4 regions of the Rhodococcus sp. 077-4 genome follow, and region 1 is predicted to be linked to each of the others. Evidence: predicted binding sites of a transcription regulator. Region 1 holds the regulator's gene; each other region holds the start of a gene.
What was found. The regulator LexA, encoded in region 1, represses DNA repair genes until DNA is damaged. The targets are predictions, from matches to a motif close to CGAACANNTGTTCG.
Positions count from the first base shown of each region.

Region 2: a site for LexA is predicted at 2,323-2,336, ahead of cofD (2-phospho-L-lactate transferase). Genes of this name have one in related genera too.
Region 3: a site for LexA is predicted at 4,287-4,300, ahead of ACNEOT_RS18350 (DUF222 domain-containing protein). Genes of this name have one in related genera too.
Region 4: a site for LexA is predicted at 2,885-2,898, ahead of ACNEOT_RS08190 (DUF222 domain-containing protein). Genes of this name have one in related genera too.

Region 1 covers NZ_JAJPWC010000002.1:1,013,534-1,019,054, forward strand. Annotated here, with positions in the region: gene ACNEOT_RS14035 (uracil-xanthine permease family protein) at 1-290, shown strand, start outside; gene ACNEOT_RS14040 (acyl-CoA dehydrogenase family protein) at 440-1,582, shown strand; gene lexA (transcriptional repressor LexA) at 1,658-2,341, opposite strand; gene ACNEOT_RS14050 (hypothetical protein) at 2,720-3,103, shown strand; gene nrdR (transcriptional regulator NrdR) at 3,204-3,668, shown strand; gene hrpA (ATP-dependent RNA helicase HrpA) at 3,681-5,521, opposite strand, start outside.
Region 2 covers NZ_JAJPWC010000002.1:611,411-616,931, forward strand. Annotated here, with positions in the region: gene ACNEOT_RS12095 (coenzyme F420-0:L-glutamate ligase) at 1-1,081, opposite strand, end outside; gene cofD (2-phospho-L-lactate transferase) at 1,078-2,067, opposite strand; gene ACNEOT_RS12105 (WhiB family transcriptional regulator) at 2,784-3,017, shown strand; gene ACNEOT_RS12110 (metallopeptidase family protein) at 3,060-3,539, opposite strand; gene ACNEOT_RS12115 (DUF3499 domain-containing protein) at 3,612-4,022, shown strand; gene ACNEOT_RS12120 (phosphomannomutase/phosphoglucomutase) at 4,213-5,521, shown strand, end outside.
Region 3 covers NZ_JAJPWC010000003.1:416,060-421,580, reverse strand. Annotated here, with positions in the region: gene ACNEOT_RS18375 (ABC transporter ATP-binding protein) at 1-1,226, shown strand, start outside; gene ACNEOT_RS18370 (TetR/AcrR family transcriptional regulator) at 1,292-1,858, shown strand; gene ACNEOT_RS18365 (FBP domain-containing protein) at 1,861-2,349, shown strand; gene ACNEOT_RS18360 (NAD(P)H-dependent oxidoreductase) at 2,350-3,117, opposite strand; gene ACNEOT_RS18355 (GlxA family transcriptional regulator) at 3,257-4,201, shown strand; gene ACNEOT_RS18350 (DUF222 domain-containing protein) at 4,315-5,521, shown strand, end outside.
Region 4 covers NZ_JAJPWC010000001.1:1,654,425-1,659,945, forward strand. Annotated here, with positions in the region: gene ACNEOT_RS08185 (ArnT family glycosyltransferase) at 1-831, shown strand, start outside; gene ACNEOT_RS08190 (DUF222 domain-containing protein) at 937-2,847, opposite strand; gene ACNEOT_RS08195 (ASCH domain-containing protein) at 3,081-3,536, opposite strand; gene ACNEOT_RS08200 (endonuclease/exonuclease/phosphatase family protein) at 3,544-4,596, opposite strand; gene ACNEOT_RS08205 (TIGR03084 family metal-binding protein) at 4,697-5,509, shown strand; gene ACNEOT_RS08210 (acyclic terpene utilization AtuA family protein) at 5,506-5,521, shown strand, end outside.

The DNA of each region.
Region 1 (5,521 bases):
GTGCCCTCATCTTCACGGTTCCCGACGGCGTCATCGGGGGAGCGACTCTCGTTCTGTACGGGCTCATCGGACTGCTCGGCGTGCGCATCTGGACCGATGCGAAGGTCGACTTCACCGATCCGGTCAACCTCACCGTGGTCGCTGCGGCGCTCGTCGCCGGGATCGGGGATTTGACGTTGTCGATCGGATCGGTCGAACTCGGCGGTATCGCCTGGGGCTCCGTCGGAATTCTCCTCGGCTACCCGATCGTCTCGGCGCTCGCGAGAACTGCGGGCAACCGGGGCCGCTAGTGGGTCACGGATCGCGCGCGTTTTGGTCATCGACCGGCTCGACACCGCGGACGTAGTGTTGCCTACGTGACGTCAGTCGTGCCGACGACCGTGATCCGCTTGGAGTTTCACCTGGTCGACGTCGGTATGCACCGAGCAAGGAGACATTCGTGGAACGCACACTTTTCGAGCCCGAGCACGAGCTGTTCCGGGAGTCGTACCGGAAATTTCTCGACCAGCACGTAGCACCGAACCACGCCAAGTGGGAAGAGCAGAACATCGTCGACCGCGGCGTCTGGGTCGAGGCCGGTAAGCAGGGCTTCCTCGGAACGGCAGCACCCGAGGAGTTCGGCGGCGGCGGAGTCAAGGACTTCCGCTACAACGCCATCGTCACCGAGGAAACCACCCGCGGTGGGTACAGCGGCATCGGCTTCACACTGCACAACGACGTCGTCGCGCCGTATCTGATCGAGCTGGCGAACGACGAGCAGAAGCAGCGCTGGCTGCCCGGATTCTGTTCCGGTGAGCTGATCACCGCAATCGCCATGACCGAACCCGGCACGGGCAGCGACCTGCAGGGCATCAAGACCAAGGCCGTCCGCGACGGCGACGACTGGGTGCTCAACGGCTCGAAGACCTTCATCACCAACGGAATCAACGCAGATCTGATCATTGTCGTGGCCTGCACCGACCCGGAGAAGGGCGCACAGGGCTTCAGCCTGCTGGTCGTCGAACGCGACATGCCCGGATTCGAACGCGGTCGCAACCTCGACAAGATCGGCATGAAGGCACAGGACACCGCCGAACTCAGCTTCACCGACGTTCGCGTGCCCGCCGCCAACCTCCTCGGCGAAGAAGGCATGGGGTTCATCTACCTCATGCAGAATCTGCCCCAGGAACGCCTGTCGATCGCCGTCGTCGCGGCAGCCGCGATGGAGTCGGCGCTGGAGATGACGATTCAGTACTGCCGCGATCGCAAGGCTTTCGGAAAGTCGATCGGCAAGTTCCAGAACACCCGATTCGTGTTGGCGGAGTTGGCAACCGAGACCACCGCCACCCGCATCATGGTGGACAAGTTCATCGAACTGCTCAATGCAGGGACGTTGTCCGTCCAGGAAGCCGCGATGGCGAAGTGGTGGACCACCGAGAATCAGGTCAAGCTGATCGACCGGTGCCTGCAGCTGCACGGCGGTTACGGCTACATGAAGGAATACCCGATCGCCAAGGCCTACATGGACTCTCGCGTCCAAACCATCTACGGCGGGACCACCGAGATCATGAAGGAGATCATCGGCCGCGGATTGAATCTGTGATCCGCTGATCCGATGCACGCGAAGGGCCGCAGCACATGTGCTGCGGCCCTTCTCGTGTCACTACGGTGACGATCCCTACAGCTTGCGCATCACGGTGACGACTTTGCCGAGGATTGCGGCGTTGTTGCCTGGAATCGGCTCGAACAGGGGATTGTGCGGCAGCAGCCACACTTCACCCTTGGACCGCTTGAACGTCTTGACGGTGGCCTCGCCGTCGATCATCGCAGCCACGATGTCGCCGTTGTCGGCCACGGACTGCTGGCGAACCACCACCCAGTCGCCGTCGCAGATGGCCGCCTCGATCATCGACTCGCCGACGACCTTGAGCAGGAAGAGCGAACCCTGCCCCACCAATTCGCGTGGGAGCGGGAACACGTCCTCGACGGCCTCTTCGGCAAGAATGGGACCGCCTGCGGCGATACGTCCCAGAACGGGCACGAACGTCGGGGTCGGCAGGCGATCCTGTTCGTCGGACGCCGCGGAACCGTCTACGGCGGCGGCAGCCTGATCGGCCTGCACCTCGTCCAGCCCACGCACGTCGACGGCGCGGGGGCGGTTGGCGTCCCGGCGCAGGAACCCCTTGCGTTCGAGGGTGCGAAGTTGATGAGCAACCGACGAGGTCGACGTCAGACCGACCGCATCGCCGATCTCACGAATGCTCGGCGGGTAGCCGCGCTCGGTGACCGAGGCGCGAATGACCTCGAGCACCTTGCGCTGCCGCTCGGTCAGACCCGCACTGATATCGGTTCCGACCTCCATGGCCTTGGATGTCGGCTCTGCGGCCGGCTTTCCTGCGGCGGCCTTGGTAGCGGTGGCCTTGGCGCCGGTCGTCTTGGGACCCGTGGTTCGCGTGGTCGACCTCGTCGAGGTCTCGTCCTTCATGCTGTCGGCCTCCTGCTGAAGTTCTGGATCCGGTCTGCGTGGTCGGTCTGCGCGGACTGGAGTTGATGGTGTCGACTCGTGTGGCGTGTGGTTTCTGACACGAATCTAGCGTGTATCAGCTGTTGAATCAAACATCTGTTCGACTCGTGTCGCGTTTTCTACAGACTTTGTCGGAGGCTCGTGATAGAACTTCGAACAAGCGTCCATCGAACGCCTGATCGAACAATCGATCCAACGAGTGAAGACGAGGTTCCGATGACCATCATCACCGATCGCCCCACCGCCACCGCCGTCCGTTCACGGTCCACCGTCGTCGAGCGCCGCCGCCGGGCGCGTCCGGCGGTGCACGGCGTCGCCGCGCCGTCCGGCCCGTGCCTGCCCGTCCTGGACCCGTCGTGGACGGATGTCACCGATCGTGAGCAGGCCGATCTCGAGTTCGACCGGACTTCTGCGCACTTCGCGGGTCAGCCGGTTCGCATGCGATCGCTGGTGCTGTCGATGTTGGCGGTCCTGGTCGTCGCAGGGGGACTGATCGGCATCGCGAACCTGCGGGCCACTGCAGCCGAGTCGGGCGCGCAGCCGGCCGGTGTGGTCGAAGTACACGACGGAGCAGTCGTCGAGTATGCGCCCGGCAGATGACCACCGGCCCCCTCGCGTCCGGGAAGACTGAGTATCCTCGACTGACTGCCCCGATGCGCGTGCTCGTCGTCGGAGCGTTGGATACGACGGAGGCTTCCTCATGCATTGCCCGTTCTGCAGGCATCCCGACTCACGCGTGGTCGACTCGCGTGAGATGGACGAGGGGCAGGCAATACGGCGTCGTCGCTCCTGCCCGGAGTGCGGTCGTCGATTCACCACCGTCGAGGCTGCAGTGCTGGCCGTCGTGAAGCGTAGCGGCGTGACCGAGCCGTTCAGCCGCGACAAGGTCGTCAAGGGTGTTCGACGCGCCTGCCAGGGCAGAGATGTCGACAACGACGCTTTGAACCTCTTGGCTCAACAGGTCGAAGACACCATTCGCGCCGCCGGTTCCGCAGAGATCCCCAGCAACGAGGTGGGTTTGGCGATTCTCGGGCCCCTTCGCGATCTCGACGAGGTGGCCTACCTGCGCTTCGCCTCCGTCTATCGCTCGTTCAGCTCGGCCGAGGACTTCGAGAAGGAAATCCACGAACTTCGCAAGCATCGAGAGTCCGCCGACGTCGACTGACGGCAGCACGGGTCAACGAGACTGATCCGAGATCGCTTTCTCGATGCGCTTCTCCGAGACCGGATACGCCGTGCGAATCCCTTGGGCGAACAGTCCGACTCGCAACTCCTCGATCATCCAGAACAGTTCCTGCACCCCGGAACTGTTCTTTCTGCTCTCCGGGAGCGAATCCAACAGCCGCCCGTACGAGGCGTAGACGCGATCGAGTACGTCCATCGCCGCGGCGTCGCGGCCCGCACTGCTCGGCAGCGTCGCGAGCCGTTTGGTTGCCGCAGCGAGATACCGCGGAAGGTCCGCCAACCGGCGAGAACCGAACTCGGTGACGAACCCGCGAAAGATCAACCCGTCGAGCTGTTCTCGAACATCGTCGGCCGGCTCCCCGGAGGAGGCTTGAAGTTGCGCAGACAACGCCAGCGCAGCGGTCAGTACCGGGCGAACCAGGGCGAGCACCGCGGCGGTCCGTCGAGGAACCTCGGCGTTGACCTCGGTCCTGAGCTTGTCGAAAGCCTCCGGATCGCGAACCGGCCCACCGTGCGCATCCATTGCCTCCTCGACCGCCAGAACCCGGCATTCCTCGAGCAGTGCATCGACTCCGCCGTACGGATTCTGGCTCAGCGCAAGACGTTCCGCCGTCGGTAGGCCGGCCAGCAGGGCTTTGGTTCCCTTCGGAGCCGTCGACAGCAACAGTGCTCTGGTTCCCGAACGCATCGCAGCTCGTTGCTGGGCGGGCGTGCTGAGAACTCGCACCGCTACGCCCGGTCCCTCGGGTACCAATGCCGGGTAGCCGGTGACCTTCTGTCCACCGACCTCTCTGGTGACCGTCGATTCCAACCGACCCAATGTGCCCGAGGTCCAGGCCAGCGATGGTGCGCGCTCCGCATCGCCGACCGCGTTCGCGACCTGACGGCCGACCTCGCCGGACAGGCCCGTGCGAAGAGCAGTCAGATCCTTGTTGCTGCCCAACACCTTTCCCGACGGGTCGAGCGCCGCGAACGTCATCTTCAGATGCTCGGGCAGCGCCGCGGTGTCGAAATCCTTGGCCGTGATGTGGCATTGCGCAGCCCGGGAGAGTTCGCGTGCCAAAGCCGTGACCAGAGTTTCCGCACGCGGCTTCATCACCGCCAGTGCGGCGGCCGCGAAGTCGGGGGCCGGAACGACGTGGCGACGCAACGCTTTCGGCAGCGTCTTGATCAATGCGGTCACCAACTCACCACGCATCCCCGGGACCAGCCAGTCGAATCCGACCGGTTGTACCTGGGCGAGCAGAGCGATCGGAATTCGTGCGGTGACTCCGTCGGCCGCCGTACCCGGCTCGAACTGGTACGTCAGCGGGAACTGGATCTCACCCTGTCGCCATGCATCGGGATACGCGCCGGTGAGGACGGAGGCCGCGTCGGAGTTGACGACGGTGGCGGTGGTGAAATCCAACAGGTGTGGATCCTGCCTGCGGGCCTTCTTCCACCAGGTGTCGAAGTGCCGCGCCGACACCGCTTCCGGGGCGATCCGGTCGTCGTAGAAGTCGAAGAGCGCGTCGTCGTCGACCACGATGTCTCGACGTCGGGCGCGATGCTCGAGTTCACCGACGTCGTCGAGCAGTGCGCGGTTCTTGTGGAAGAACGCGTGCTGGGTCTTCCATTCACCCTCCACCAGAGCGTGTCTGATGAACAGCTCCCGCGATGCCTCCGCGTCGATGCGGTGATAGTTCACCGGGCGTTGCGTCACCAACGGAATGCCGTAGAGCGTCACCCGTTCGTAGGCCATCGCCGATTCGCGCTTGATGGACCAGTGCGGCTCCGAGTACGTCCGCTTGACCAGGTGTGGTGCGAGCCGCTCGGCCCACTCCGGTTCGATGC
Region 2 (5,521 bases), 400 kb from region 1:
CGCAGAACGGGATCACGATCTCCGGTGCCTCGAACAGGATGTCGCCGCGGCTCAGTCGCGCGGCGATGCGTTCCTCGCTCAGCCCGTCGGCCGCCAGGTCGGCTCGCCACTGCTCACGCATCGTCTCGAGCAGAAGACGGCGAACCGCGGGCGTCTTGATCCAGACGAATCGAACCGGACGGGTGTGGTGCGGGGCCGGGGCGGTGAGGGCATCGGCGACGGCGCCGCGAATCGATTCGGGATCGACGGGTTCGTCTGTGAACGAGCGCACCGACCGACGGCGGAGCAGGGCCTCGCGTCGACCCCGATCGAGTGCCTCGGCGGTGCCGAGCCAGAACAGGTCGTCCTCGCCGCCGCGCAGCAGAGTCGCCGCGGTGGAACCGTCGTCGACGGGAGTCAGTCCGCGGACGACGGCGATCGGAACACCGCCGAGCTTGCCCTTCACCAGATCGCCTGCAGCAGCGAGCTCGTCGGCGATCGCGACCTCGGTGACGACGAGCTCGTTCCCCTGGCCGTCCTCGGCTCCGGCATACGCGTGCACCACCGCGAGCCCCGCAGCGCCGATCGCCGCATCGGTCTGGCCGATCCGCCACGCCCGCCCCATGGTGTCGGTGACGACCACGGCCACCGTCACCCCGAGCAGCGCACCGAGTGCCGTGCGAAGTGCTGCGGCACTGGCGTCGGGATTCTCGGGCAGCAGCGCCAGCTCGCCACCGTCGACGTTGGATCCGTCGATTCCCGACGCAGCCTGCACGATGCCGAGTCGGTTCTCGGTGATGAGGGTTCGGCCCTTGCGGGCAACGATGCGCACGGCTTCCTGGTCCACGAGGACTCTGCGGGCGGCGTCCCGCTCGTCCGCATCACGAGGTGCCTGCACCAGACGGCCCTCGACCTTGGAGATGATCTTGCTGGTCACGATCAGGATGTCGCCGTCTCGCAACCAGGGTGCCCGGTCCGCGATCGACGCGGCCAGGTCGTCACCGGGCCGAAATTCGGGCAGGCCGGTCACCGGAAGGATTTCGATCGCCCCGCCGGGGGCGTGATCACCCGGCGCGGTCGCGGTGGGGTGGGGGTCGGTCACAGCTCGAGCCCCGCCGCACGCAGAGCGGTTCGCGCCATCACTGCCGTGGTCTCGGGGTCGGTCATCAGCAACGGAACGGACTGCACGTCGACACCGTTTACGACCGCGGTGTCGGTGGTGTGTACCAGCCACGCGTCGAGAATGCCTGTACCGCTTCGGCTTCCGTAGTGGCGGCCGACCGCCTGCGCCGTGGTCTCGACACCGATGACGGAGAGGCACTCGTCGGCCATGCCGCGCAACGGCTTTCCGTCGACGACGGGGGAGAGGCCGACCACCTTGGCGGCAGTCGTGCGAAGCGCCCCGCGGATTCCGGGTACCGCGAGAATTGCGCCGACGCTCACCACCGGATTGGACGGCGCGAGGACCACGGCGTCGGCCTGGGTGATCGCCTCGACGACACCCGGTGCCGGAGAGGCCTGTTCGGCCCCGATGTTGGCGAAACTGTGGGTCGGAATCTGTGCGCGGTACCGAACCCACCACTCCTGGAAGTGAATTGCGCGCTGCTGCTCACCGCTCGGGTCCTCGGGATCGGTGACGACCACGTGGGTCTCCGAGCGATCGTCGGTGACGGGTAGGAGCCGCACTCCGGGTTGCCAACGGTTGCACAGGGCTTCGGTGACGGCGGACAGTGGAAAACCCGTGCGCAGCATGCGGCTGCGGATCAGGTGCGTGGCGATGTCTCGGTCGCCGAGTCCGAACCAGTCTGGATCGGCACCGTAGGCCGCCAGTTCGTCGCGAGCGTTCCAGGTCTCCGCGATGCGGCCCCAGCCGCGATCGGTGTCGATGCCTCCGCCGAGGGTGTACATGCACGTATCGAGGTCCGGACAGATGCGAAGGCCGTGCATCCACACGTCGTCGCCGACGTTGACCACCGCGGTGATCTCGTTCTCGGGTTCGTCGCCGAGCAGGGTGTCGCCGAACAGCGATTTGAGACCCTGGAGGAACCGAGCGCCACCGACACCACCGACCAGAACAGTAACTTTCACAACATGCGAGCCTAGTGCGGTTGTGGCGAGCCGGGGTGAGCGCCTACCCGGACCGTTCGCAGGGCTGGGATCCGAGCGGCAGAACGGCCGCGACACGCACGGGACGCGCTCCGATTCGGGGAGACCGCCGATTTCGGGCATGTGATGGTATTGGATTTGCGCGATCGGCTTGACCGCGACACACCTGGACGTGTCTAATCACAGGTATGTCATTCAGTGTTCGCAGCACGAGTTCGATTGCGGCGAACCTGGTTTCGAACACTCGTTCCCTTCCTGTTCGTTCCCCGGTGGACGTCGAGTAGAGGTCGAGAGTCGGGTGGGCACGCCGCGTTTGCCGGCACTGTCGATCCGATCGAATACCGGCGCGGGGCAAGGTATTCGAGCACACGAGAACCGAAAGTATCTGCGCTACCACAGGTGAGGAGGCGGAAGCGATGTATGACCAGCACGTGACACGTGATCAGCGGGGCGGACCCACTGCTCACCTCAGCGCTGTCGACGACGCGCCGCAAACCGAGTCCGGCATCGGCGCAGATTCGAGCGTCACGATCGACGCGGGTTCTGCGTACGTTGCTCCAGTAGACGAGACCGACACCGATACGGATGTCGTCGACGTCGAGCTCGAGTCGGAATCGGACGCCGACCTGATGCCGTTCGTGGCCGAGTCGGTACCACCGGCCAAGCCGTTCCTCAGTCTCGTCGGAGGATTCGACGAGATGTTCGAGGAGATCGAGGACCAGTGGCAGGAGCGCGCACTGTGCGCTCAGACCGACCCCGAGGCCTTCTTCCCCGAAAAGGGGGGCTCCACCCGCGAGGCCAAGCGCATCTGCCTCGGCTGCGAGGTCAAGGATGAGTGCCTCGAGTACGCGCTCGCCAACGACGAGCGGTTCGGTATCTGGGGCGGACTGTCCGAGCGGGAACGTCGGCGGCTCAAGCGCGGGATCGGCTGAGCCACTCGATCCCGTCCGGTCGGACGGGTTTCGGTCGACCGGTCACTCTCCGGCCGGATCGACCTCGTCGGGGTCGATGCCGAGATACGTCGCCACTTGCTCGACCAGAACTTCGAACAACAGGTCTTCCAGATCCTCCGGGTGCTTCGCTCGACGCTCGAGTGGGCGCCTGAACAGCACCACTCGCGCGCGTGTCGTCTCCCCGCGCTTGTCGATGCCGGCAGGTACCAACCGCGAGAGCGGCACCGGACCTTCCGCCACCACCTCCGGTGGCCACGTCACCGATTCCGGATCCAATGCACGGATCTTGGGTACTTCGTCCACTGCGATGTCGAGTTTCGCGAGCTTCTCGTGCCACCGATGGTCGATTCGCGCAAATGCTTCGAGCACCAGCCGGTCGAACTTCTCTGCTCGTGAACGCCGGGCCGGGATGTCCTCGGGCAGAACCGGTCCGCGGATGCCGCGGCCGTGCCGGGCCACGGACCGAGAGGTGATCCTGCGCGCGGATGAGAATCGAGGCATGGGGGGAGGTTATCGCGCTCGTCCGGTGTGTCGGTCGTTCGGTCGGTTGCACCCACCGGATACTCTGCACTCGTGAGATCACTGCGTGGCTGCTGCAGGCCTGGTTGCAACCGTTCTGCCGTTGCGACGCTCACATACGTCTACTCCGACTCCACCGCCGTCGTCGGGCCGCTGGCCACCGTGGACGAACCGCATTCCTGGGATCTGTGCGAAGTGCACGCGTCGACGACCACCGCTCCGAAGGGCTGGGAGCTGGTGCGGTACGAGGGTGGATACTCGACGTCGAGTCCCGACGAGGACGACCTGACGGCCTTGGCGGAGGCCGTGCGCGAGGCGGGCCGAGGCGATCGCGTCCGCTCGGACGATCGCGAGAGCCACGACCGTTCGGCGTCACGCCCGTCCGACTCCGAACGCCGATCGACCCCGGCCGTCAGAACGGGTAGAAGGGGGCACCTACGAGTGCTTCCAGACCCCACGTCCTGAGTCTCACGCACACTCGATGTGGTTCGCATCGGTCCGACTGGCCGGTGCGACTGTCGTCTGGCAAGGTCTTGCGAGCAGGACCGAAACGGACAGTGCCGGTCTGGCGATACTTGGTGTGAATCGCACCGCTACCGACGCTCGATGTTCGACGCCGATGTGCGGCGTCGTAAGAATCACCAGGAGAATCTTCGTGGCCCGAACCGCAGAGTCCGTCAACGCCGTCATCAAGGCCTACGACGTCCGTGGCGTCGTAGGTGAGCAGATAGACGAGGCGTTCGTGCGTGACGTCGGTGCGTCTTTCGCGCGACTGGTTCGCGACGAGGCAGGAGCCGCGCGATCGGTGGTGATCGGCCACGACATGCGAGATTCGTCGCCCGCCCTGTCCCGGGCGTTCGCGGACGGAGTCACCGCGCAAGGTCTCGACGTGGTGCACATCGGCCTGGCGTCGACCGATCAGCTCTACTTCGCCTCGGGCATGCTCGAATGCCCGGGCGCGATGTTCACCGCCAGCCACAATCCTGCGAAATACAACGGGATCAAGCTCTGCCGCGCCGGCGCGAAACCAGTGGGACAGGACACGGGCTTGGCGACGGTCAAGACCGAATTGGTGGACGGGGTACCGGAGTTCGACGGACCGTCCGGGACGGCGACGTCGCGCGACGTGCTCGGGGAGTACGCGCAGTTCGTCCGAGATCTGGTCGACCTCTCGGGAATCGGTTCCATGAAGATCGCCGTCGATGCAGGCAACGGAATGGGCGGGCATACGGTGCCTGCAGTGTTCGGGCCGCTGCCGGTGACGATCGAGCCGCTGTTCTTCGAGCTCGACGGCAGCTTCCCCAATCACGAGGCCAATCCACTCGACCCGGCGAACCTGGTGGATCTGCAGCGTTTCGTCGTCGAGACCGGAGCCGATATCGGGCTCGCATTCGACGGTGATGCGGATCGGTGCTTCGTCGTCGACGAGAAGGGCGATCCGGTCTCGCCGTCCGCAGTCACCTGCCTGGTGGCCGAGCGCGAACTGGCCAAGGAGCCGGGCGCGGTGGTCATCCACAATCTGATCACTTCGCGCGCCGTTCCGGAACTGGTCACCGAGCTCGGCGGCACCCCGGTTCGTACCCGAGTGGGTCACTCCTTCATCAAGCAGCAGATGGCCGACACCGGAGCGATTTTCGGCGGCGAGCACTCTGCCCATTACTACTTCCGTGATTTCTGGGGTGCAGACTCCGGAATGCTCGCCGCGCTGCATGTCCTCGCTGCGCTCGGTGCGCAGGATCGACCTCTGTCGGAGATGATGGCCGAGTACGAGACCTACAGCGCCTCGGGTGAGATCAACTCGACCGTCGCCGACGCAGCCGAACGAACCGAGGCCGTGCTCGCAGCGTTTGCCGATCGGACGGCAGGAATCGACCGACTCGACGGGGTCACGGTCGATCTGGCCGACGGTGCCTGGTTCAACTTGCGGGCATCCAACACCGAACCGCTGCTGCGGCTGAACGTGG
Region 3 (5,521 bases), on a different contig from region 1:
TGGTCGCATTGCCGATGTACGTACTCGCTCTGCGCTGGTACCTGCCGAGATCGGCTCCGCTGTACGCGGCCGAGCGAGTGGCGATGGGTGAGCGGGCACAGTCTTTCGTCAGCAGCATGCAAGGCGCAAAGACGGTGCGCGCCTACGGACTCGAAGCCGAACACCTCGGTGAGGTCGACCGAGCGTCGGCCAAGGCCCGAGACATCGGCATCGACGTCTTCCGATTGTTCACGCGGTTCGCCTCGCGGAACAACCGCGCCGAATGCGTCGGACTGTCGGTGATCCTGTTGGCCGGATTCCTGCTGGTACGAGGCGATTACGTCACCGTCGGCGAGACCACGGCTGCAGCGCTGCTGTTCCACCGGTTGTTCAATCCGATCGGCATGCTGCTGTTCACGTTCGACGACATCCAGTCCGCCGGTGCATCTCTGGCCCGACTTGTGGGCGTTATCGATATCGCCGACGAACGGCCCATCGGCGACGGTTCCGTGCCCGTCGACGCCACCCTCGAGGTCACCGATCTGCGGCACGCGTACGAGGCCGGCCACGAGGTGCTGCACGGGGTGAATCTGCGGGTCGACGCCGGCGAGACCGTGGCATTGGTCGGTTCCACCGGTGCAGGCAAATCGACGATCGCGGCCATCGCGGCCGGTTCCATGGCGTCGACGTCGGGGACGGTTCGGGTGGGCGGCGCGTCCCTGGATGCGTTGGGTCATCAGGGGTTACGGCGTCATGTCGCGATCGTAAGCCAGGAAGTACACGTCTTCGCCGGCCCACTGATCGACGATGTGTTGCTCGCGGCACCGGACGCCGGGCGCGCCGACGTCGAATCCGCGTTGCGCACCGTCGGAGCGTGGGGATGGGTCGAGGCGCTCTCGGAGGGCCTGGACACCGCGGTGGGTGAGGGTGGGCATCAGTTGACGGCGGCGCAGTCTCAGCAGTTGGCGTTGGCGAGGCTGGTCCTCGCGGATCCTGCCGTCGCGGTGTTGGACGAGGCCACCGCGGAGGCGGGCAGTTCCGGTGCGCGAGAGCTAGAAGCTGCCGCGGAGGCCGCGACGAGGGGACGCAGCACGTTGATCGTCGCGCATCGCCTGACGCAGGCCGCCGCGGCCGACCGGGTGGTGGTGCTCGAGCATGGACAGATCGTGGAGCAGGGCCCGCATGAAGTGCTGGTTGCGGCAGGTGGGCGATACGCGCAGTTGTGGGAGGCGTGGCAGGGCCGCTGATCGTATTAGTAATTTGCCTATAGGTCTTAGTTTTGGTTACGGTGTCCTCGAACGAGGAGGCCGCTATGGGACGTGCAGGGCTCACTGTCGAACGCATCGTGCGTGCGGGTGCGGATCTGGCCGATGAGGTGGGCTTCGATCGCGTCACCGCAAGCGAAGTAGCACGCCGTTTCGATGTCAAAGTGGCAAGCCTGTATTCGCATCTGAAGAACGCGCACGAGTTGAACGTCGGGATCGCGCTGCTGGCATTGGAAGAACTGGCCGATCGGGTGTCGGAAGCGCTGGCGGGCCGAGCAGGCAAGGACGCGTTGGTTGCCGTCGCCAACGCGTATCTCGACTACTCGCGTGAGCATCCCGGTCGTTACGCCGCGACGCAGTTCCCGCTCGATCACGAGACTGCTCGTGCGAGTGCGGGAGTGCGTCACTCGGCGATGATGAAAGCCATTCTCCGAGGTTACGACCTCGGGGAGGCCGATCAGGTGCACGCTGTTCGATTGTTGGGCAGTGTGTTTCACGGCTATGCGAGTCTTGATGCGGCGGGCTCGTTCGGTCACAGCGCGCCCGATTCGCAGGTCTCCTGGGTTCGTATTCTCGACGGAATCGATGCTCTGTTGAAACAGTGGAGGCAGTGACAATGCAACCGATCTCAGAACGCGACATCAGGTCGTCGTTCGTCAATTCGTCCAAGGGTGACGCCGGTCGGCTTTCCCTGCCCGAGATGTTCGACGCCGTGCCGTGGGACGACCTCGACTTTCTCGGGTGGACGGACCCCAAAATGGCCGGACGCAGTTACCTCGTCGTACCGCAGGTCGATCGGCTGCGCGGAATTGCGTTGCGATACAAGCCGGGTGGGCCCCGTAAGGCGCAGATGTGCAGCATCTGCCTCACCACGCACGCGAACGGCGGAGTCTCGCTGATGGCTGCTGCGAAGGCCGGGGAATCCGGTAGGCGCGGCAACACGGTGGGCACCTACATCTGCTCGGACCTCGCGTGTTCGCTGTATGCGCGCAAGAAGAAGACCCCGGCGCTGGGCCGTCAGTTCAAAGAAGACTTCGATGTCGAGACCCGCACCGCAGCAGTCAAAGACAACATCGACGCGTTCGTTGCTCGCGTTCTCGACTGATCACCGTTCGGTGTGTATCCGCACTCCGGTGTCCTCGGGTGCGAGGTCGTCACGCAGCACGAACTGTCGGTCGTAGTCGCCGCCGTTCTGGGTGCGGTAGGGGATGGGCTCGTCGGTGGGCAGGCCCTTCACTCGCTGAAGGAGCTCCGATTCTGCTGCAGGGTAATCGGTTTCGGTCATCCGGTCGGCGCTGGCCACAAGTACCGGTGGCAGCACGGACATGCCGGTGTAGAACAGGATGCCGTGCTGGATGGGGTACAGCATCTCGTCGAGTTCGCCGTTGATGCCGCGCGGGGAGACGGTGTGTTCGCTGCCGCCCATGCTGACGACGACCATCGCACGCTTTCCGGCGAGCGTGCCGTCCCCGTAGCGCCGCGAGCGGCCGTCCGCACGCCTGATGCCGTAGCCGAATCCCTCGACGAACACGCGATCCACCCAGCCCTTCATGATCGCGGGCATCGAGAACCACCACAGCGGAAACTGCAGCACGACGGCATCGGCACGCAGCAGCTTCTGTTGCTCGGCCACGATGTCCGGGGTCTGCATGCCCGCGGCGAGGGCCTTGCTCGACGCGGTCGCCACCTTGAATCGCTCGGCCGGATCGTGGCCGTAGTCTACTGGCTGGACCACTGGATTCCACTGCATCGCATACAGATCCGATTGCTCGACGGTATGGCCGTCTGAGCGGAGTTGTACGAGCGCCGCGTCGCGAAGGGAGCCGTTGAGGGAGCGAGGTTCGGGATGGGCGTAGACCCACAGAATGTTCATGCTCTCGATCCTGGGCTACGCCGCTGTCCGGAACCAGTGGCATGAAAGACAACATGTGAAAGAATTCGGCCAACCTCCCGCCGTGCGCGTTTTGCGTACCCAGGGATACGCAAAACGCGCACGACGGGAGGATCTCCACATGACACATCGCATAGCCGTCTACGTGCGCGATGGTCTCCTCGCCATGGAGCTGGGAATCGTGCATCGTCTGTTCGGGCAGGCGCAGTCCGAATCCGGTGAGGCGTTGTACGAGGTGATCACCTGTACCGATGTGCCTGGCGCGGTCCGTACCGACTCCGACGTTCGGATACTCGTCGAGCGAGGACTCGACGCGGTGGCCGAGGCCGACACCGTCATCGTGCCGGCCTCCGACGCCGACTATGCGTCCGACAGCGCTGTATCCATCGTGTTCGATGCGTTGTCGACCCAAAGGTTGGCGTCGATCTGTACTGGGTCGTTCGTGCTGGCTGCGGCGGGCGTGCTCGACGGCAAGAGAGCCACCACGCACTGGAAGTCGGCCGCTCGATTCGCCGAGCTGTATCCGCAAGTGCTGCTCGACCCCAACGTGCTCTATACCGACGACGGCAACGTGTTGACAGCGGCAGGGGAGGCCTCGGGAATCGATCTGTGTTTGTACATGATTCGACAGGACTTCGGAGCGGCAGTGGCCAATCGAGTGGCGCGCGGAACCGTCGTACCTCCCCATCGCAGCGGTGGGCAGGCGCAGTACATCGACACCCCGGTGCCGCGGACGCACAGTACGTCGACGGCCGACGCGCAGGAATGGGCGCTGCGCAATCTGGGGTCGGCCCTGTCCGTGGAGGATCTGGCCCGGCACCAGGCGATGAGTGTGCGGACGTTCTCACGCAGGTTCGTCGCCGAAGTCGGTGTCTCCCCGGCTCGATGGATCGTGGCGCAACGTGTGCAGCGGGCGCGAGAAATGCTGGAGAACACGGACCTGACCATCGAGCGCATCGCACACGACACGGGATTCGGCACTGCTACATCGCTGCGGAACCAGATTGCCGCTGAACTGGGAGTCTCGCCGAGTGCGTATCGGGCGACGTTCCGGGTTGGCGGCTGACTCACCTATCACGAGCCACCGACAGGTTTCGGTCAGCGAATACTTATGTAGGACAATAGTTTTCGATTTGACTATGGTTGCGAGTCGAACGCCTGTTCGATACACTTGCTCTCATGACCGCAGCGATCTGGCAACTGAGCGAGAGTGAACTCCTCGCCGACGCCGCCGTGGTCTCCCACCAGATCCAACTGCTCGAAGCCCGACGTATTGCTCTCGTCGCAGAGATCGACACCCGCGTCTCCCGGGAGAAACTCGGCTTCCCCGGCCCTGCAGGCTGGCTGACCTCCACTACCCTGCTGTCCCCCAGCAAAGCCAACAAGATCGTCGCCCTCGGCCGCGGGTTGAAGGACTTTCCCGACATCGCCGACGCCATCGACACCGGCGTGATGTCCGTCGACCACGCTGCCCTGATCCTCACCTTCGCCGAAACACCCCCGAAGAACCTCCCCCAGGCAGGACAAGACATCGCACGTGCTGCCTTGGTGAAAGCAGCGATCGGGCCGGGAGCCCAGACCGGCCGGCTCCGCGCGGCGATCACCCGCCTGCACGACACCTACGGCAGCAAGAAGCCACCCGCCGAAGACACCGACCGCAACGAACTCTTCGCCTCGAAAACCTTGAACGGGCGACTGGTCATGAAAGGTGGCTTCGACGCGGTCACCGGAGAAAAACTCCTCACCGCACTCTCACCACTGACCGAACACCAACCAGCGGCCGACGGCACCCCCGACGAACGATCCCCCGCCAAACGCCGCGCCGACGCCCTCGAGCACATCCTCGACCAGTACCTCGCATCGAGTGATCGACCCATCGAAGGCGGCGAGAGACCGCATGTGAACCTGCACATCACCCTGCGTGACCTCACCGACCTCCGCGACAGCGCCGACAGTGCCGACGACGACGTCGACGATATCGCGGACGACGAGAACTCGCGCACTGCAACAGAAACCGACATCAGCGCGGACGCGGTCGACATCAACACCGGCGAACCGATCCACCCCGACGGGGCCGACGATGCGGATGGACGTTCCGTCTCCGACAGCTCGAGAACCCCTGCCGAATCGGATGCTTCGGAGCAGGGCGCCGACAATGACGGTGACGGTGACGGTGACGGTGACGGCGACGGCGACGGTGACGGCGGTGCCGCAGCGGATCGTGGCGCGTACCGCGACCTGTTCGGTGACGGCACCACCGTGGGCCGGCTTCCCTGGATGGGGCCACTGTCCCGCAACACCTCTCGGCAGTTGGCGTGCGACTGTGTCCTCACGGCCATCGTCATGGACGAGAATGGCTCCCCGATCAACCTCGCCCGCACCGCCC
Region 4 (5,521 bases), on a different contig from region 1:
TTGTTGGCCGGAACCGTCGTGGCAGCTGTGATGATCATGCTGGCCGGGCGCTACAAGAAACTCGCAGCGGCGGCGCTGATCCTCGGTGCGGTCGCAGGTCTGGGCGGCGGGGCGTCGTACGCCATTGCCACCACAACCAACGCGCACAGCGGGTCGATTCCGACCGCAGGTCCGACCGGTGCAGTCAGCGACGGTGGTATGGGAGGAATGGGTGGCGGAATGCCGACCAGCGGAATGCCGACCAGCGGAATGCCGGACGGTGCGCTGCCGGCCGGTGCTGCCGATGGTGCCGCGACTGACAGTGCTCTGCCGGACGGTGCCGTGCCGGACGGTGCTGGTGCCGATGGTGTTGCGGCATACGTCGGTGCTGCTGCTGCGGGAGCGACTGCCGATGCGGCAGGTCTTCCGACGGGATTGGGGACAGGCGATGGCGGCATGCCCAGCATGCCCAGCATGGGTGGCGGTATGGGCGGTGAGACCAACGAGGAGTTGACGACTCTGCTCGAGTCCACGACCACGCGCTGGTCTGTTGCAGTGAACGGCTCTATGTCGGCTGCGGGGTACGAGTTGTCGTCCGATACTGCGGTGATGGCGATCGGTGGCTGGAGCGGTGACCCGGCGCCGTCGCTCGACGAGTTCATCGAGTACGTCTCCAACCACGAAGTGACGTACTACGTGTCCGGCGGCATGGGTGGCGGTATGGCTCGTGGCGGAATGGGCGGCGACACGGAGAGTACGTCCTCGCAGATTCAGGAATGGGTCGAGGCGAACTTCACGGCCACCACTGTCGGCGGCGCGACGGTGTACGACCTCAGTTCCTACGCAGGCTGACCGAAGACCGAACGGTACGACCGAACACACGGCAGAAACGCACACTTTTTCCGTCGCAGATGTATTCGACTGCGGCGGAACAAGTGTGTGCACCCTCGGGTCTGGTCAGAAGGGCGGTGGCTCGTCCTCGGGCGTCGAGGTCATCAGTGGAGTCGGTTGCGGGGTCGGTTGTGGTTTCGCAGCCCTCGAAGTCGACCAATCTTGCTCGATCGCTGCCCCTCTGGGCTTCGAGTGGACCTTCTGCAGGTGGCTGAGGTCTGCGGGGTGGGTCGTGCCGGGAACGGTGACCGCGGTGGTGCCGGCGTTTGAGATCCAGAACTCGGCACCGCCGGCGAGCATGACGGGAGTCCACAGGCCCATGGTCTTGAGGCTGTGGTGGTAGCGGCACAGGCAGTGCAGGTTGGTGTCGATGGTCCAGCCGCCCGTCGAGGGATCGCGATGGAAGTACGGGACTATATGGTCGATGTCGCATTGCCGAGCCGGGACATCGCACCCCGGATGCCTGCAGGTGCGATCGCGATGCCGAATGAGCTCTGCCAGTGCAGCAGTCGGTCGATATACGAGAGCTCCGGGTGGCGGCACCACGAGACCGCCGTGCCCGTCCGGGTGCAGGGCAAGTCCGAGTGTCGGATCGGCCGCGATGGCCGCTTCGAAATCGGCGACGAAGGTGTAGGTGCCTCGATACGGCGTGGCGATACAGGTGTTGCGCAGTCCTTGTGGGGACTGTCCTTGTGCCGACTGTGATTGTGCGGACTGTGCTTGTGCGAAATACGGCGCTCGCGGGGGCCTGGGAACGGACCCGCCGGTGCGACGCCGACCGCGCCCCAGCGGATGAAACACCGTGTGCCCGCTGCTTTTCGGCCCGTTGCCTCTCTGCCCGTTGCCTCTCGGCCCACCGACTTTCGTCCCGTCGCCTTGCGTCGCGTTGCGATTCGGCTTGCTGCCGCTGTCGGTTGTGCCTTTGGCACCTGCGCCGGTGTCACTGTTGTCGCTACTGGTCGCGAGGTCGGTATCGAGCTCGGTGAGTGACTCCAGGTCGTCGCCGTAGCCGAGCTTCTCGGCAAGATCGCGCGCCTCGGTGAGGAGGATCTGCCAGTGAGCGTTGCCGGCGAGTTCGCGGGCGTAGTCTGCGTCGATGCTGCCGTGGCCGGCCAGGTGAGCCGGATTGGACAGTAATCCGGCAAGGGTGGCGAGGTCGACAGTGATGACCGTCAGCGGTGTACGCCGATCGGGTCGCGAGGTATCGGCCGTGCACGGATTGTCCTCGTCGGGCTCGCACATGCATGCCATGGAGGATTCCTGGTGCAGCAGAGCAACATACGCCGCCGCTCGCTTCTGTCCTCTGTTCCGTGGATCTCGACGACATACGGTTGCGGCCATCTCGTTGATGAGTTGCCAGGCAGCGGCGGCGTCGGCAGCGGTGAGGTCAGCTTTCAGCGTCGACAACACATCTTTGTCGGTGTACGTGACGTTGGTGTGCCGTTCCAATTCCGTGCGCAGCGCGGCGGCCTCCTCGGGCGCGATGCGGAACATGATCGACCAAATTTCGGTCGCGAGCGGACCGGGCGACAATCGTCGGGCAGCGTGCAGAACTTCGCGCTGGACGGCCGTCGCCGCCTCCAGCGTCAGATTGTGGGTGCAGCGGTAGATCGCACGAACTCGAGGTAAATCGAGCTCGCCGGCCCCGAATGCGGCTGCGACGGCGGGAAGCCGAAGCCGCAGGTCCATTCCGACCTCGGCGTATGTGTTCGCGACGGTCTTGGAGCAACCCAGAACGTGCGCAATTTCGGAGGCCGCATAGTTGCCCGCGTCGTGGATGACATCACCGACGAGCACATTTTGATGAATGCACTTGTCCCAGATATCAGCGGCCAGAGCAACCTTGCGAGCGCACGCCTGATTCTCGAGGATCGCGATGTCGCGGATCTCGCCCAGCGCTGCACTGTCGATGTACGGCTTCGATTGCGGCCCGAGATAGGCAGCGAACCGACTCCGCGTCGTTGTAGATGCAGTCATCTCGAGTCGCCCCCCGGCATGTGTTCCCAACAGCGATAGAACGTATGTTCGATGATACTTCGGATTCCGACACCGGTCAACCCCAATTATGTTGCGCAGAAACAAGATCGGAGAATTGCGCTCTATACACCCGCCCACCGACACAATTCTCGATCCCGATGCACGCACCGACTGTCTCGCGGTCAGTGCTGCGTGCCGATGCTTCTCACATACCCGCCCGCGACTGGACGCCTTCAGTTCGGCGAGTATTTCTTGGCATCGGCCCCTGGATCGCAGGCTGTCCCCGGGGCCGCCACGAGCTCGAATCGCTCCAGAACCACCTGGGTATCGTCGTTCACGGTGAAGTGCGGGTCGCCGAGTTCTTCGCGGACTGCGGCCGACTGCCAGAACTTCTCGTGGCCGGCCCGCCACTGCGCAACGTCGATGTATCCCTCGCCCTCGTCGAGGGCGTGGTGCAACGAAACATTCTTCAGCGCAACGATATCTACCGCTATCGTCTCGATGACCCCCACTACGGCTTCGGCGGAATCCACTACCGCGCCGCGCTCACCGACCCTCGGTAGGTCCTCGTCCGCATACTGCGCCAACAGGCTCGCTGTGGTGGTCTTCTCGCCGGACAGAACCGCCGAAACCAGGGCATCCCTCAGGGGCCCAGGGAACGCGAATTCGACTAGCGGTAGCTCGGACACTGTCGGATCATATTTCGAGGTCTGCCCACACCAGTCGGTGGTCGGAGGGGTGCTCGGGCTGATTCGGCCAGTACACCTGCGAGTCGATCACCGTCAGATCGTCCGACGGCAGGACGTAGTCCACGCGCAGATCGCCCGGCGTCGGGTCCGAGAAATCGGCTGTGTCCGTGCCGTGTTCGGCGGATGTGGGCGCCGGATCCTGAACCCGCGCGAGATCGAGAACCTGCGCGATGGCACCCGCTACCGAATCGCCGTCGACCGGGTCGCTGTTCTGATCGCCCAGCATGATGAACGACGCACCGTCCTCGAGCCCGCCGCGCACACCCTTGTCGTCGTAGAGGTAGTCCGCACCCGAGATGTAGTCGGCGCTGAGCCGAATCTCGTCGTGATTGCGCTTGCCGTTGCGGTCCTCTTGTCCGTCGAACGACGGGGGAGTGGGGTGTGATGCCAGCACGTGCAGCGTCTTCCCGTTCACGTCGATCGGCACGTCCCAGTGCGACTTGCTGGACAGCCGAAGCGCGTCCGACGCCTCGCCGTAGTAGTCGCGCGGCAACAGCGAGTCCGGCATGTCCTTCCACAGAAAATTCTGGAACGTACGTACCGAATCGGTGTCGATCGGGAACTTCGAGTAGACGACCATCCCGTACTGACCCGGGAACTGACCGAAACCCCATGCATCGCCCGGCCCGCCGAGCTTGCCGTCCCGGTCCAGGTCGAGTCCCGAATCGACGCCCGTGTTCACCGGTGCGGTGAAGAAGTGTGGGTACCGACCATCCAGGTAGTTGTCGTTGAACAGGGCCGGAGCATCGTCGCCGGAGTAGTCGAACTCGTTGACCAGCAACACGTCCGGTGAGTTCTCGGCGATCACGTCGGCCACCGCGCGGGCCTGTGCGTTCTCACCGGTCAGATCGGTCACCAACTGTCCGGCCGCAGGCCGGTTGAGGCTGGCATTGAACGTCGCCACCCGAATGTTCGACGGTTCGTCGGGGGCCGGATCCGCAGAAGAGCAACCAGCAGCCATGAAGGTGATGGTAACGATCACGGCCACGACTCTCGACATTCTCACGCTCGACACCGTAGAGACGGCAAGCGAACACGAGGTTACGAATTAACAAGCAGGCGTGCTTGCTTTTTTCTTGGCTCTTTGTGAAGCTGGACCGATGGCAGACCTCGACACGCTCATCGCCGACCTTCGCGCCGAGGGCAACGACCTCGATGCGCTCGTGGCCGACTTGACTCCGGAGCGATGGGAGGCACCGACACCAGCCGAGGGCTGGACCGTCGCGCACCAGATCGCACATCTTTCCTGGACGGATCACGTCGCGGAGCGCACCACGTCCGGTGCATCCGGCGACGCCGACGCGACAGCGGAGTTCGCGGTCACCCTGAAGAGGGCGTGGGAGAACCCCACCGGCTTCGTCGACGAGGCCGCGGAGGAAGAATCTCGCAACCCGAACCTCCTGAGCGAATGGCGAACCCGACGCACCGCCATGACGGAAGCGCTGCTGCAGGTGCCGTCGGGAACCAAGATCGAATGGTTCGGCCCGCCGATGAGCGCGGCGTCCATGGCCACCGCGCGTCTGATGGAGACCTGGGCACACGGCCAGGACGTCGCCGACGCGGTGGGCGTCACGCGCGTTCCCACCGACAGGATCCGCGGAGTGGCGCACATCGGAGTCCGCACAAGAGATTTCGCCTACGCGGTCAACCAGCAGGCTCCACCCACCGAACCGTTTCGCATAGAACTCACCGCGCCGTCGGGTGAGCTCTGGGCCTGGGGGCCCGAGGAGGCGAACCAGCGGGTCACCGGCCCGGCTCTCGATTTCTGCCTCCTCGTCACCCAACGCGCTCACCGCGACGACCTCGCCGTTCACGCCGAGGGGACCGACGCCGCGCACTGGCTCACCATCGCTCAAGCCTTCGCAGGCCCTCCAGGGGGCGGACGGCCACAATCAGGACGCGAGAAAGCATGACAGTACGAATCG